Regions from separate parts of the Paracoccus simplex genome, predicted to be linked through region 2. Evidence: riboswitches for the same ligand, from Rfam matches in the RefSeq annotation. Region 2 holds a riboswitch; each other region holds the start of a gene.

What was found. Region 2 has a riboswitch for cobalamin ahead of ACFOMP_RS00270 (ABC transporter substrate-binding protein). Riboswitches for the same ligand answer to the same signal wherever they lie in the genome.
Region 1: it holds a riboswitch for cobalamin, as region 2 does, so the genes downstream of both, ACFOMP_RS15595 (DUF1636 family protein) here and ACFOMP_RS00270 (ABC transporter substrate-binding protein) in region 2, are expected to answer to the same signal.
Region 3: it holds a riboswitch for cobalamin, as region 2 does, so the genes downstream of both, ACFOMP_RS17660 (TonB-dependent receptor plug domain-containing protein) here and ACFOMP_RS00270 (ABC transporter substrate-binding protein) in region 2, are expected to answer to the same signal.
Region 4: it holds a riboswitch for cobalamin, as region 2 does, so the genes downstream of both, nrdH (glutaredoxin-like protein NrdH) here and ACFOMP_RS00270 (ABC transporter substrate-binding protein) in region 2, are expected to answer to the same signal.

What each region holds. Positions count from the first base shown of each region.
Region 1 is NZ_JBHRXE010000043.1:97,167-100,980, reverse strand. Features, by position in the region: gene ACFOMP_RS15605 (hypothetical protein) at 1-920, opposite strand, end outside; gene cobO (cob(I)yrinic acid a,c-diamide adenosyltransferase) at 997-1,608, opposite strand; cobalamin riboswitch at 1,646-1,846, shown strand; gene ACFOMP_RS15595 (DUF1636 family protein) at 1,925-2,278, shown strand; gene cobW (cobalamin biosynthesis protein CobW) at 2,282-3,316, shown strand; gene cobN (cobaltochelatase subunit CobN) at 3,319-3,814, shown strand, end outside.
Region 2 is NZ_JBHRXE010000001.1:57,224-61,037, reverse strand. Features, by position in the region: gene ACFOMP_RS00285 (gamma-glutamylcyclotransferase) at 1-474, shown strand, start outside; gene ACFOMP_RS00280 (thiol-disulfide oxidoreductase DCC family protein) at 518-973, opposite strand; gene ACFOMP_RS00275 (DUF1127 domain-containing protein) at 1,111-1,305, opposite strand; cobalamin riboswitch at 1,497-1,695, shown strand; gene ACFOMP_RS00270 (ABC transporter substrate-binding protein) at 1,859-2,869, shown strand; gene ACFOMP_RS00265 (FecCD family ABC transporter permease) at 2,866-3,814, shown strand, end outside.
Region 3 is NZ_JBHRXE010000055.1:38,850-42,663, forward strand. Features, by position in the region: gene ACFOMP_RS17650 (Lrp/AsnC family transcriptional regulator) at 1-164, opposite strand, end outside; gene ACFOMP_RS17655 (aminotransferase-like domain-containing protein) at 292-1,578, shown strand; cobalamin riboswitch at 1,742-1,953, shown strand; gene ACFOMP_RS17660 (TonB-dependent receptor plug domain-containing protein) at 2,090-3,814, shown strand, end outside.
Region 4 is NZ_JBHRXE010000004.1:89,393-93,206, reverse strand. Features, by position in the region: gene ACFOMP_RS01490 (DUF6635 family protein) at 1-792, shown strand, start outside; cobalamin riboswitch at 1,137-1,321, shown strand; gene nrdH (glutaredoxin-like protein NrdH) at 1,413-1,634, shown strand; gene nrdI (class Ib ribonucleoside-diphosphate reductase assembly flavoprotein NrdI) at 1,661-2,068, shown strand; gene nrdE (class 1b ribonucleoside-diphosphate reductase subunit alpha) at 2,050-3,814, shown strand, end outside.

The DNA of each region.
Region 1 (3,814 bases), on a different contig from region 2:
GCCGAGGCCAGTCCGAACTCGCCCAGCGGCGTGCCGACCCTGAGATCGCGCAGCGCCGCATCCATCGACAGTTCGTCCCACAGCGGCATGGCCGCGCTGACCCGGTCGCGCAGCGCCTCCTGCGAGCCCTTGATCAGCTCTTCCGAGGGATGGGCGACGAACCAGGCCAGCAGGGACAGCACGCCCTCGGTGCGGGCGCCGGTGATCTGGCCGCTGCCGTCATAGCCCGGGGCGGTGACCCGGATCTGCACCGGCTCACCGCCCGGAATCATCACGATGTCCTGCGTCTGCTCCAGCCCTTCGGCGGTGAAGCGCATGGCCTGATCGACGCCGCCGGCCTTGCCCGCCGCGCCGCTCAGGGACATCTCCATCCGCGCGGTGCGCTGGTGATCGCGCGACACGACCTGCGGCTCCTCGGGCATTGGTTCGGACGCGGCGCCAGCCTCGGGCGCGGGCGGCGGCAGCGGCGGCGCATATTGCACCGAATCGATGACATAATCCGTCATCACCGCCTGCTGCTCGCGGAAGCTCATCAGCGATTCATCCCAGATGCCGGTCGATTCGATCCTGGTCGAGCCCTTCTGCTCGAAGGTCTTCGGCACCACCACCGACCAGCTCAGCACCTGGTCCTCGCTGACGCCCCAGCTGCCGTCGCCATTGTCGGTCAGCCGGTAGGTCAGGGCCGAGATGCTGATCTGCGCCTGCTCGGCGGGAATCTGCGCCAGAAGCGGCGCCGGGTCGATCTTCAGCTCATAGCTTTCCCCCTGCGGGGTGACGCTGACCACCCCCGCGGTGCCGCCGAAATAGGTCTGGAAAACGCCGCGCAGCCGTGCCGCCCCTTCCTCGGTGGCGGGCACCGCCCAGGCCGCCGAGACCGGGCAGATGGCCAGCAGCGCAACAAAGCCTTGCCTCAAAAACATGTCTGAATATTCCTTTGCACTCACTCGTGATCTTCTTGCAGAAAACTCCGCGACGCACAGATGACAGCAGGCGGGTCTAGAATTCCACCCCCGGCTGCGCCTTGATGCCGTCGCGGAACGGGTGCTTGACCTGTTCCATCTCGGTCACCAGATCGGCCGCCGCGATCAGGTCCGGTTTCGCATTGCGGCCGGTCAGCACCACATGCGTCAGCGGCGGCTTTTCGTCGCGCAGGAAGGCCAGCACCTCCCCGAGGTCAAGGTAGTCATAGCGCAGCGCGATGTTGATCTCGTCCAGCAAGACCATGCGGATGGACGGATCGCGGATCAGCGCCTTGGCCTTGTCCCAGCCGGCGCGGGCGGCGGCGATGTCGCGCGCCTTGTCCTGCGTCTCCCAGGTGAAGCCCTCGCCCATGGCGTGGAACTGGCACAGATCGGCGAAATGCCCGGTCAGCAGCCGCCGCTCGCCGGTGTCCCAGCCGCCCTTGATGAACTGCACCACCGCGCAGGGCATGCCATGGGCGATGCAGCGCAGGATCATCCCGAAGCCCGAGGAGGACTTGCCCTTGCCCTTGCCGGTATGGACGATGACCAGCCCCTTCTCGCCCTGCTTGTCCTGCATCATCCGGTCGCGGGCGGCCTTGATCTTCGCCATCTTCTCGGCATGGCGGGCATTGTCGTCGGTCTGCATCGGGCACTCCTTCGCTTGACAAGTCGGGACCGGGCGCGCACAGACAGGGGGCGCTGGTTCCTGTCCTATGACAGGCGAAGAGGGAATGCGACAGGCAACCGCCTGAAAGCAGCCGCCCCCGCGACCGTGACCGGAGAGGTCGCCCCGAGGCCACTGGCGAAAGCCGGGAAGGCGGGGCGGCCGTGGGCCAAGGCCCGAATCCGCAAGCCGGGAGACCTGCCAGCGCAGAAGGATCGACCGGCGGACGGGGTGTTCCCGCTGGGGCTTGGGGCATTCCGTGCCCCTGCGCCCTGCCGCCACAACGGATGAAGGGTGCATGACCGTCACGTTGCATGTTTGCGTCACCTGCCGCGCCGGCCAGCCGGTGCCCGAGGGCGAGCCGGTGCCCGGCGCGCGGCTGCATGACGCGCTGACCGCCGAAAGCGCGCCCGACGGCGTGCGCATCGTCCCGGTCGAATGCCTTTCGGCCTGCGCCAGCGGCGCGGCCATCGCGCTCTCGGCGCCGGGCCGCTGGACCTATGTCTATGGCCGCATGTCGGCCGCGGACGCGCCCGAGATCCTGGCCGGCGCCGCCGCCTATGCCGACGCCCCGGACGGCATCGTGCCCTGGCGCGAGCGCGTCACCATTTTCCGCAAGCGCAGCCTCGCGCGCATTCCCCCGATCGGATAACAGATGAGCGACCTGACCAAGACCCCCGTCACCGTCATCACCGGCTTTCTGGGGGCCGGAAAGACCACGCTGATCCGCCACCTGATGCTGAACCCGCAAGGCAAGCGGCTGGCGGTGCTGGTCAATGAATTCGGCACCATGGGCGTCGATGGCGAGATCCTGAAATCCTGCGCCGACGCGAACTGCCCGGCCGAGAACATCATGGAACTGTCGAACGGCTGCATCTGCTGCACCGTCGCCGACGATTTCATCCCGACGCTGGAACGGCTGATGGCGATGCCGGTGAAACCCGACCATATCCTGATCGAGACCTCGGGCCTGGCGCTGCCGAAACCGCTGTTGAAAGCCTTCGACTGGCCGGCGATCCGCTCGCGCATCACCGTGGACGGCGTGATCGCGCTGGCCGATGCCGAGGCGGTGGCCGCCGGCCGCTTTGCCCCCGACGAGGCCGCCGTTCAGGCCCAGCGCGAGGCCGACGAAAGTCTCGACCACGAAACGCCCCTGTCCGAGGTATTCGAGGATCAGATCGCCTGCGCCGATATCGTCCTGCTTTCCAAGGCCGATCTGGCCGGCGATGCGGGCCTTGCCGCCGCCCGCGCGGTCATCGAGGCCGAGGCCCCGCGCAAGCTGCCGATCCTGCCCTTGACCGATGGCGTGATCGACCCACGGGTGATCCTTGGGCTGGGTGCCGCAGCCGAGGACGATCTGGCCGCCCGCCCCAGCCATCACGACGGCGCGGACGATCACGAACATGACGATTTCGATTCCGTGGTGATCGAGCTTGCCGAAATCGCCGACCCCGCCGATCTGGCCGACCGCATCACCCGGCTTGCGCGCGAACAGAACATCCTGCGGGTCAAGGGCCATGTCGCCGTCGCCGGCAAGCCCATGCGCCTGTTGGTGCAGGCGGTGGGCGAACGCGTGCGCCACCAATACGACCGGCCATGGGGCGCCGCGCCCCGCGCCTCGCGCCTTGTCGTGATCGCCGAGCATGACGACATCGACGAGGCCGCGATCCGGGCGGTTCTGGCGGCCTGACGATGCACGTCGTCTTTCGCGAAAGCCGTGGGCTTGAGGAAACCGAGGTCCCGACCGACCCCGGCCAAAGCCCCGCCGATATGGTCGTGCTGTCCTATTCCGACAGCGACCTCGGCGCTTTCGCGGCGGGCTGGCACCGGGCTGCCGGCGGCCTGCCGTCTCTGCGGCTCTGCAATCTCTCGGCGCTGCGGCATCCGGTTTCGGTCGATAATTATCTCGAAACCACGCTGGCGGGCGCCCGCGCCGTGCTGGTCCGGCTGATCGGCGGCGAACCCTATTGGCCCTATGGCGTCGCCAGCCTTCAGGACCATGCCCGCAGGCATGGCATCGCGCTGGCCTTTCTGCCCGCCGATGGCCGGCCCGACGCCACGCTGGAACGGTTCTCGACGCTGGACGCGGCGGTGCTGCACCGGCTGGCCGCGCTTTGCGACGAGGGCGGCGCGATTGCCGCCCAGACCGCGCTGGCGGAACTGGCGGGCGCGGCCGGGCTTGCCGCCG
Region 2 (3,814 bases):
CTTGGCTGGCATCGCAGCTTCTCGATCTCGCTCGAACATTTCCGCGGCACCCCGGACCGGCCGGGGCTGATGCTCGCCCTCGCCTCGGGCGGCTGCTGCGACGGGTTGGTGCTGGACATCGCCCCGGGAACCGAGACGCAATCGCTGCGCGCCATCCTGCGGCGCGAGCTGGTCGCCCATGAACTCGCGGCCAATGCCTGCTGGATCGAGGTCGAGACCGAACGCGGGCGCGAACCGGCCCTGACCTTCTATGCCGATCCGGTCGGCACGCAGCTTGCCGAACTGACCGTCGAGGAACAGGCCCGGCGGCTGGCCCGTGCGGCCGGGGCGGCCGGGTCCGGCGCGGAATACCTGCTGCGCACGGTCCGGGGTCTGGCGGAACACGGCATCCATGACGATTACATCTGGACGCTGCAGCAACTGGTGGCCGAGGAAATAGATGCGGCACCGGGCAAGGCCCGGCGCGGCGAATGACGGCCGGCTCCCGGCCCTCCTTGCTCCTCCGGGGCGGAGACCGTCAGCGAAGCAGTCGCCGCTGGAAGGCCGGATCGGGCAGGGCGCACATGTCCGACCTGCCGAACAGCCGGTAACGGTTGCGCGCGACGCGCCGGTAAAGCCAGTTGCGCAGCCCGCGCGGCAGCAGGCGCAGCGGCGCGGCCAGCCGGCCGGCTCCGCCCAGCCGCCGCCCGGCATGGATCAGCGCGTCGCAATCGGAATGGGCGATGCCATCCTCGATGAACAGCCAGCTCGGGGGATCTTCCGCATCCAGCCCGTAATGCCGCAGCAGCGCCGCCCCGAGCGGCGTCTGGACCGGACATATCCGCACGTCTCCCGAGCGGTCCATACGATGGATCATCCGCGCCCCCCAACTGCAAAGCGCGCATTCCGCATCCATCACGGCCAGCGGTGCGGAATCGTCGAAGCCCGGCACCAGCGGGTCGTCGCGAAAGGAATGGGAACGGGCCGCGGTCATGCCGCCAGCATCAGGCAAGGGCGGCGGCCGGGCAAGCCCAATCGCCCGCCGGCGGGCGATCTGCGCCCGGGCCGGGCCGGCGGACATGAAAAAACCCCGAGGCATCGCCGCGGGGTCCGTTCATCGCCGGCTACGCCTCAGGCGCGGCGGGCAATCCGCTCGATATCGCCGCGGGTCAGGCCGATATCGTCAAGCTCGCGATCGGTCAGCAGGTTCAGCTCGCGGCGGGTGATGCGGGCGTTGTTCCAGCCGGCAACCGTGGCGGTCACACGCGCAACGATGCGGCCCAAGCCACCGGCAGCGGGGTTATGGCTCATTTCGACAGCGGACATCTCGGCACCTTTTTCATCTTGCCCGTTCAGCGGGCCTGTTTCGGACAGGACGGATATAGGCCGCGACAGCCGGCGGCAGTAGCCATGCCCGCGGCAAACCCGCCATGCGTTCTGCGCTGCAGCATGAGCGGCGGGCGGGAAGCCGCACGGCGGTTCGGCGGACGATACGGCTTGCCATCGGCCGGCGGGCGGGCTAGTCCGACATCGTCGGTTTCCGCAAGGAATTGAAAGGGAATCCGCCGCCGGACCTGTCCGGCGAACCGGAACTGCCCCCGCAACTGTAGGCGGCAAGGGATTTCGCGACGACGCCACTGTGGCAACCGCCATGGGAAGGCCGCGACGCCCCGATGACCCGCCAGTCAGGAGACCTGCCGACGTCAATCTCAACCCAGCCCGGGCGGGGTGCCCGGGGAGGTGCCGGATGAATTTTGCCCCGAGGTGCCTTGCCGCACCGGTTCCAGCCAGCCGCCGCGACCGCCGGCGGGGCGCCGGCCGGTCTTGGGCCGCGCTCTCCCCTCCTGTCTTCGGCTGCCGTCATCATCGGAGACATGCCATGTTCGTCCGCTTCCTGACCGCCGCGCTGCTTTGCGCGACCGGCTTCGCGCCGCCCGTCACAGCCGGGGCGCAATACCCGCTGAAGCTGCAGAATTGCGGGGTCGATCTGACCTTCGACCAGGCGCCCGACAGCGCCGTCACCCTGGGCCAGGCCGCGACCGAGATCCTGTATTCGCTGGGGCTGGCCGAGAAGGTGACCGCCACCTCGGTCTGGTTCACCGAAGTCCTGCCCGAATTTCGCGACACGAATGCCGGGATCGAGCGGCTGGCCGACAACGACCCGAGCTTCGAATCGGTGGTGGCGAGGAAGCCCGGCCTCGTCGCCGCGCAATACGAATGGCATGTCGGCCCGCAGGGCATCGTCGCCACGCGCGAACAATTCGCCGATGTCGGCATCCCGACCTATGTCCTGCCCGCCGACTGCTGGCACAAGGACAATGCCAGCGGCTCTGACGGCACCCGCTCGACCATGTTCGAGATGCAGTCGGTCTATGCCGGCGTCAGCGAACTGGGCCGCATTTTCGACGTGCCCGAGCGGGCCGAGGCGCTGGTGGCGCAGCTGCAGGCGCGCGAGGCGGCGGCCAGCGACAAGGCGAAGGCGCTGAACCTGCAGGACGCCTCGGCGGTATTCTGGTTCTCCTCGGCGGAAATGGATGTCGATCCCTATGTCGCCGGGCGCAAGGGACCGCCCGGCTACCTGATGGCGAAACTGGGGCTGAGAAACATCGTCGAAAGCGACGAGGAATGGCCGGCCATCAGCTGGGAGACCATCGCGCGAGCCAACCCGTCGATCATCGTCATCGCCCGGATGGACCGTCGCCGGTACGAGGCCGACGATCACGAGAAGAAGATCGCCTTCCTGAAATCCGATCCGGTCACCCGCCAGATGGATGCGGTCGAAAACGACAGGATCGTGATCCTGGACGCGCATGCGATGGACCCCTCGATCCGCAACATCGCCGCGCTCGAGACGCTGGCCGCGGCGCTGCCAGTGCTTGGGCTGCGATGACCGAGACGGCGTCCCCCGCCGGCCGGCTTCGGGTCCGGCCCCACCTCTGGCTTCTCGTCTGGCGCGGGGCCTTCGGGCTGGGCCTGCTGCTGGCGGCGATCCTGGCCGGGGTCGTCATCGGCGAGACGCCGCTGCCGGTTGCGACGGTGACGGCGGTGCTTGCCAACAAGCTCGGGGGGGCCGGGTTTCCGGTCGATCCCATCGACGCGGCCATCGTCTGGAACTACCGGATACCGCGCATCCTGGTCGCCGCCGCCTGCGGGGCGGGGCTGGCGCTGTCGGGCGTGGTGCTGCAGGCGCTGATCCGCAACGCCCTTGCCGATCCCTATCTGCTGGGCGTCTCGGCCGGGGCCTCCACCGGCGCGGTGGCGGTGGCGATCCTGGGGGTCGGCGGCGGGACGCTGGGGCTTTCGACCGGCGCCTTCATCGGCGCGCTGCTGGCTTTCGCACTGGTCTCGACCCTGGCGCGGGCCGCGGGCGGCGGGTCGGCGCAACTGGTTCTGGCCGGAATCGCCGGGTCGCAGCTTTTCAACGCGCTGACCAGCTTCTTCATCGCCAAATCCGCCAATGCCGAACAGGCGCGCGGGATCATGTTCTGGCTTCTGGGCAACCTGTCCGGCGTACGCTGGCCCGACGTCGCGCTGGCCGGGCCGGTCGCGCTGGCGGGGTTCCTGGCCTGCTGCTGGCACATCCGCGCGCTGGACGGCTTTGCCTTCGGCGCGCAATCCGCGGCGGCGCTTGGCATCCCGGTCCGCCGGGTGCAAGCGGTGCTGATCGGGGCAACCACGCTGATGACGGCGGTGATGGTCAGCCTTGTCGGCTCCATCGGCTTCGTCGGCCTTGTCATCCCCCATGCCGTGCGCCTTGCGGTCGGGCCTCGGCATGGCCGTCTGGTGCCCTGGTCGGCATTGGCCGGGGCGGTGTTCCTGATCGTCGCCGACATCG
Region 3 (3,814 bases), on a different contig from region 2:
GCGGCATAGCCCTTGATGACGCCCGCCTCCTCCAGCCGCCTGACCCGTCGGCCGCAGGGGGTGGGCGACAGGCCGACCCGCTCGGCCAGGTCGAGGATCGAGATCCGCCCCTCGGCCCGCAGATGGGTCAGGATGCGATGGTCGATCGCGTCAAGCTCGGTCATGGTGAATCCCGCCATGATAATGGCAATTCATAGGGAATTGCAGCGCAAAGTGGAAGTATCTCGCGACTCTTTGCAGGGACATCCGCCGTCGGCGCGGTTATCCTCTGCCGAGGATCACGAGGATGCCATGCCCGCACATGCCCCTGCCCCCCATACCCCTGTCCCCCATGCCGCCGCGCCCGACGCCCCCATCGCCCCGGCCCAGCCGCAGGCCGCCAGCCGCCGCGGCTTTGCGCCATGGCTCGCGCAGACCAATGACGTGACCTCGGTCTTTCTGGCCGCCGGGCAGATCCCGGATCTGATCAACCTGGGCGGCGGCCTGCCCGAACCCTCGCTCTGGCCGGTCGAGGAACTGGCCGATCTGGCCGCCGCGGTGATCCGCAGCCACCCGGCCGAGGCCCTGGGCTATGGCCCGATCCCCGGCCTGCCGGCCCTGCGCGACCTGATCGCGGCGCGCTGCTCGACCGCGAACTTGCGGCTGACGCGCGACAATGTGCTGATCACCACCGGCGGGATGCAGGCGCTGGAGCTGGTGGGCAAGGTCCTGCTGCAGCCCGGCGGCACGGTCGCCGCGCAGAGCCCGGCCTATCTGGGGGCGCTGGACGCCTGGCGGCCGCATGTGCCGCGCTATCGCCCGATGCGGATCGAGCGCAACGACCACGACCCGCGCGCCGCGATGCAGGGCGCGCAGTTCGCCTATACCGTGCCGAATTTCTCGAATCCCAGCGGCCGGCTGGTCTCGCTGCCCGAGCGGCAGGCGCTGGTCGCCGCCGCCCATGAAACCGGCACCTGGCTGATCGAGGACGACCCCTATGGCGTGCTTTATTACGAGGGGGCGCCGCTGCCCCGGCTGCTCGACCTCTCGGCGGCCGGCCATCCCGGGCCCTATGCCGGGCCGGTGGTCTACATGGGCTCGCTGTCCAAGGAACTGACCCCCGGCCTGCGCATCGGCTGGGTGGTCGCGGCGCCCGCGATGATCGCGGCGCTGGCCACCGCCAAGCAGGGCTCGGACATGTGCACAAGCGGGCTGTCACAGATGCTGGCGCTGCGGGCGCTGGAAGGCGGCATGACCGAGCGGATCCGGCCCGCGATCCTGTCGCTTTACCGCGCGCGCCGCGACGCGCTTTGCGCGGCGATGCGCGAACATCTGGCGGGCGATCTGGACTGGCAGGTGCCGTCGGGCGGCATGTTCGTCTGGGCGACGGCCCGCGACCCGCGGCTGGATACCGACCGGCTGCTGCAGGTGGGGCTGGCGCATGGCGTCTGCATCTCGCCCTCGAGCGTCTTCGACCCCCAGGGCCAGGACCGCCGCTCGCTGCGGATCAACTTCACCCTCAACCCGCCCGAGGCGCTGGAGGAAGGCTGCCGCCGGCTGGCCCGGGCGATCCGCGCCACGCTGGCAGCGGCGGAATGACGCAGCCGCCGGCGGGCCGTCGCCGGGGCGGCGGGTCCGGGCGGGAAAAAGCTGCGGCCAGATCGGTATTTTTCGAGGCACGGGGCTTTTGCCGCGCCCCGGCCGGCAACCGGCCGGCAACCGGCAGCGGCACGGCGCGCTTGACAGGACGGGCTGCGCTGCGGCAATGCGGGGCCGCTACGGTTTCCGGCGCTGCCGGATGAAAAGGGAACATCGGTGCGCCTTGGGCCGCGACGCGGACCGGGCAAGGCCGGGGCTGCCCCCGCAACTGTATGCGGTGAGCGAAGGCCGCAGGCGCCACTGGGGGCATCCCGGGAAGGCCGGCCCGAGCAATGATCCGCAAGCCAGGAGACCTGCCGCAGCGATCACCCATTCCCGGCGCGGGGCGCGCCCGGAAAGCGGCCGTTCCGCAGAGGTGACAGTCTCCGTGCTGCGGCCGGGCTGCCCTTGGCCTTTCCGCAGGACAGTTCTGCAAATCGCGGGCCAAGCCCCGCGCTGGAAAGGCTTTGGAATGTTCAGAACCCGGGTTTCCCTGCTTGCCGCCACCGCCCTGCTCCTGCCCGCCGCCGCCCTGGGCCAGGACGCGCAGCAGCCGGTGATGCTGGATACGGTCGTGCTGTCCGGCGGCCTGTCGCCGGTCGTGGAAAGCGCCTATGGCCGCGCCCACAGCATCCTGACCGCCGAGGATCTGCAGGCGCGCGGTTTCGTCACCGTCCAGGACGCGCTGCGCGACCTGCCCGGCCTGGCCGTCACCTCGACCGGCGAGACGCTGACCAAGGTCCGCATCCGCGGCGGGGAATCCAACCATGTGCTGGTGCTGATCGACGGGGTCGAGGCCAATGCCCCCGGCAGCGGCGACTATGTGTTCAGCGGCCTGCTGACCGAGGATATCGAGCGCATCGAGGTGCTGCGCGGCCCGCAATCGACGATCTACGGCGCCAATGCCGCCGCCGGGGTGATCTCGATCACCACCCGCCGCGCCGCCGCCCCGGGACTCAGCTATGGCGGCGGGGTCGAGATCGGTGGCCAGGCCACCCGCGCCGCCAGCGCCTATGTCCGCGCCATGGGCGAGCGCGGCCAGATCAGCTTCTCGGCCGCGACGCGCCATACCGATGGCGAGGACGCCTCGCGCACGCCGGGCGGCGATACCGAGTTCAACGATCGCGAGACCCTGACCCTCAGCGGTTCCTATACCATCAGCGAGGCGGTGACCGCCGGCTTCACCCTGCGGCGCAGCTGGCAGGAATACGGCTATGACGCATCCCGGTTCGATCTGGTCGTTTCTCCCGACGACTATGTGATCGACACGCCGCACACCGCGGACCGGAATGAAACCTACGGCTCGCTCTGGCTCGAGGCCGAGGCACTGGCTGGCCGGTTGCTGAACCGATTCTTCATCGGGGGGATGAACCAGACCACCGATCATTTCGACGCCGGCGTGCCCGATTATGACGATGCCTCGCGGCTGCGGGATTTCCGATATACCGCCACCTGGGCGCTGGACGGCGGCCATGCCCGCGACGCCGCGCAGAAGCTGAACCTGGCCCTGCAGAAGAAGCGCGAAAGCTACGAAAGTTTCTTTGCACCCGGCGGCCGGTTTGAACGCGACACCAAATCGGTCGCGTTGGAATATCAGGGGCAGTTCGACAACGGCATCGGCGTCCAGGCCGGGCTGCGGCGGGATTTCAACGAGGATTTCCGCGACGCGACCACCTGGAACATCGCCGGCGCCTGGCAACTGCCCGGGCGCGACCTGCGCCTGCGCGCCGCGGCCGGAAAGGCCACCGTCAATCCCGACATGTTCCAGCTTTACGGTTATACGCCCGGCACCTATCACGGCAACCCGGACCTGACCCCCGAAACCAGCCGCAGCTATGAAATCGGCGCCGATCTGGACTTCGCCGCCGGCCGCGGCCAGCTGGGCGCGACCCTGTTCACCAGCAAGGTCGAGGACATGATCGCCGGGGCCGGCGAAACCTCGGTGAACGTCGCCGGCACCAGCACCCGCAAGGGTTTCGAGATCGATCTGGAATACGAAGCGGCGGACTGGCTGCGGCTGGGCGCAACCTATACCTATACCGATGCCCGCACCGAGAACGACACGCCCATCACCCGCCAGCCGCGTCACCGGCTGGGGCTGCGCGCCACGGGCGATTTCGCGCAGGGTCGCGGTACGGTCACGGCCGATCTGCGCTATGTCGCCGGCAATTACGACGAGGAATGGTTCAACACCGCC
Region 4 (3,814 bases), on a different contig from region 2:
CGCGAGACCGAGGTCCGCCGCTTCGTCCGCGCCCGCTATGGTCTGCGCGGCACGCTGGCGCTGCATCGCCATGCCCTTGGCCCCGACCTGCTGCGCGCGCCGGTCAACGTCATGCTGTCGCCGCTGTTCCTGCTGGTGCGGCTGGTCGCGCCGCTGTTGCGGCGCATCGGGCTGGTCCGGGCCGGCGACTGGCTGGCGCGCCGGCAGATCTTCCTGACCTCCGACGTGGCGCAGCGGATCGAGGCGGATCTGGCCGGCTTCATCGGCGACCTGGCGGAACAGGACCTGGCCCCCAGGGCGCCGCCCGAGACCGTGGCCCGCGCCGTCTCGGACTATGCCGAGACCCGCAACGCGGTCTCCGAGATCACCACCTCGCTGCTGGTTCTGCTTTCGGGGCTTCTGCTGTTCCACCGCGCCACGCCCGGGGTGATCTCGCTGGCCGGGCCGATCGCGCAGCTGCGGGCGCAGACGCAGGCGGTCGAGGATTTCGCGCTGGGAAGCTGGGCCGGGCGCATGTGGTATGGCGCCTTCCCGCGCGAGCTGTCCACCGTCGAGGTGGTGCTGACCGGCGTGGTTCTGGCCATGCTCGCCTCGGTCCTGACCACCTTTGCCGGGCTGGTCGCCGATCCGGTGCAGACGATGACCGGCACCCATCGCCGCCGCATCATGCGGCTGCTGCAGCGGCTGGACCGCGCCGGCACCGCGCCGGCGCTGGAGCGCGAGCATCTTCTGGCGCGGCTGGGCGACCTGTCGGATGCGGCGATCAGCCTGTGGCGCAGCTTCCGGGGCTAGGTCTTGCAGATCGAATTGCCGCCGCCATCCGCCAGCATGGCGCTGCCGGCCACAAAGCTGGCGTGATCCGCGCGACGCGATCCCGCAACCGTTTCTCGCGCCGAGCAGCAAGGCCCAGCCGCGGCCCTGACGCGCTGGAGGCTCCGGCGTCGATGATGGTCTTGTCTTGCAGCGGCATAGGTCGTCCCTGCCGGCGATCGGCCCGGAATCCGGCGGGACAATCTCCGCCCGGAGCCCCGTTTCTTGCCGCCGAAACCCCAGGCCGGGAATCCGGTCTCTACCAGATATTTGGGGATACTTCGCCTTTCCCACTAGATATGGATTGACCGGCCCTTCCGGCCATGGCTTATTGGCGGGGTCATGGTCAACCCGGAGCGATCCGGGGGACGAAGAGGGAAGCCGGTGCGAATCCGGCACTGCCCCCGCAGCTGTAAGCGGAGAGCGACGCTGGAGCACCACTGGGCAACCGGGAAGGCCAGCCGAGCCGAGACCTGCGAGTCAGAAGACCTGCCATGACGCGACAGGACGAAACCGCGCGGCGGGCGCGGGCCGGACCGGTTCGGAGGGGCGCTGCCTTCGGCCGCGGCCTGCCTTTGCCGCGACCATGAAGGAGCAGAGGCATGACCATCACCGTTTATTCCAAGCCCGCCTGCGTGCAATGCACCGCCACCACCCGCGCCCTGGACGCGCGCGGCCTGGATTATCACCTGGTCGACCTGACCGAGGATGACGCGGCGATGGAACTGGTCACCTCGCTGGGTTATCGTCAGGCGCCGGTCGTCGTCGCCGGCGAGGCGCATTGGGCCGGTTTCCGCCCCGACATGATCGGCCGGCTGTCGTAAGGACCTTGGACGGGTCCGGGGTCAGGCTGGTCTATTATTCCTCGGCCTCGGGGAACACGGCGCGTTTCGTGGCGCGGCTCGGCTGGCCGGCCGGGCGCATCCCGCTCTCGCCCCGCGACGCGATGCCGGCGCCCGTCCTGCCCTATGTGCTGATCTGCCCGACCTATGCCGACGGTACGGGTCGGGGCGCGGTGCCGAAACAGGTGATCCGCTTTCTCAACGACCCGGGCCGCCGGGGGCTGCTGCGCGGCGTCATCGCCGCCGGCAACCGGAATTTCGGCGCCACCTATGCCTTGGCCGGTCGGGTGATTTCTGACAAGTGCAACGTTCCCGTGCTGTATCGATTCGAGCTGGCGGGGACTGATCTGGACATTTCCCGCGTTCGGGCGGGGCTGCATGAATTCTGGGGGACGGAATGCTTGACGATGGCGTAAAGGCCGAGCTGGACTATCACGCGCTGAACGCGATGCTGAACCTTTACGACGGCGAGGGGAAGATCCGCTTCGACGCCGACCGCAAGGCCGCGCGGCAGTATTTCCTGCAGCACGTCAATCAGAACACCGTCTTCTTCCACAACCTCGACGAGAAGCTGCGCTATCTGGTCGATGAGGGCTATTACGAGCCCGAGGTGCTGGACCAGTATTCCAAGAACTTTCAGCGCGCGATCTGGGATGCCGCCTATCAGAAGAAGTTCCGTTTCCCGACCTTCCTGGGCGCGTTCAAATATTACACCAGCTACACGCTGAAGACCCGCGACGGCCAGCGCTACCTGGAACGCTACGAGGACCGCGTGGTCATGGTCGCCCTGACACTGGCGCGCGGCGACGAGGGCCTCGCCATGCGGTTCATGGATGAAATGCTCTCCGGCCGTTTCCAGCCGGCGACGCCCACGTTCCTCAATGCCGGCAAGAAATCGCGCGGCGAGCTGATCTCGTGCTTCCTGCTGCGGCTTGAAGACAACATGGAGAGTATCGGCCGCTCGATCAACTCGGCGCTGCAGCTGTCGAAACGCGGCGGCGGCGTGGCGCTGATGCTGACCAACCTGCGCGAGGCCGGGGCGCCGATCAAGGGCATCGAGAGCCAGTCCTCGGGCGTCATCCCGGTGATGAAGCTCCTGGAGGATTCGTTCAGCTATGCCAACCAGCTGGGCGCGCGGCAGGGCGCCGGCGCCGTCTATCTGAACGCGCATCACCCCGACATCCTGCGCTTCCTCGACACCAAGCGCGAGAATGCCGACGAGAAGATCCGCATCAAGACGCTGAGCCTGGGCGTGGTGATCCCCGACGTGACCTTCGAACTGGCCAAGAAGAACGCCGACATGTACCTGTTTTCGCCGCACGACGTCGAGCGGGTCTATGGCATGCCCTTCTCGGAAATTTCGGTCACCGAGAAATATGCCGAGATGGTCGACGACAAACGCATCAGGAAGAAGAAGATCAACGCGCGAGAGTTCTTCCAGACCATCGCCGAGATCCAGTTCGAAAGCGGCTATCCCTATATCATGTTCGAGGACACGGTGAACCGCGCCAATCCCGTGCATGGCCGCATCAGCATGTCGAACCTGTGCAGCGAGATCCTGCAGGTGAACGAGGCGAGCGCGTTCAACGAGGATCTGAGCTATGCACACTTGGGCACTGATATTTCGTGCAATCTCGGCTCGCTGAACATCGCCGCGACCATGGACGGGCCGGATTTCGGCGCCACGGTCGAGGCGGCGATCCGGGCGCTGACCGCGGTGTCGGAAATGTCCTCGATCGACTCGGTCCCCTCGATCCGCCGCGGCAATGACGAGGCGCATGCCGTCGGTCTTGGCCAGATGAACCTGCACGGCTTCCTTGCCCGCGAGCGCATTCATTACGGCAGCCCCGAGGGTGTCGAGTTCACCAGCGTTTATTTCGCCGCCGTCGCCTATCACGCCATCCGGGCCTCGAACCTGCTGGCGCAGGAAAAGGGCCGGACCTTCAAGGATTTCGAGAAGTCGAACTATGCCGACGGCTCGTTCTTCGACACATATACCGAGCGCGACTGGCTGCCGGTCTCGGCCGATGTCGTGCGGGTGTTCGAGGGCATCACCCTGCCCACGCGTGAGGATTGGGCGGCGCTGAAGCAATCGGTGATGCAGCACGGGCTTTACAACCGCAATCTGCAGGCGGTGCCGCCCACCGGCTCGATCAGCTATA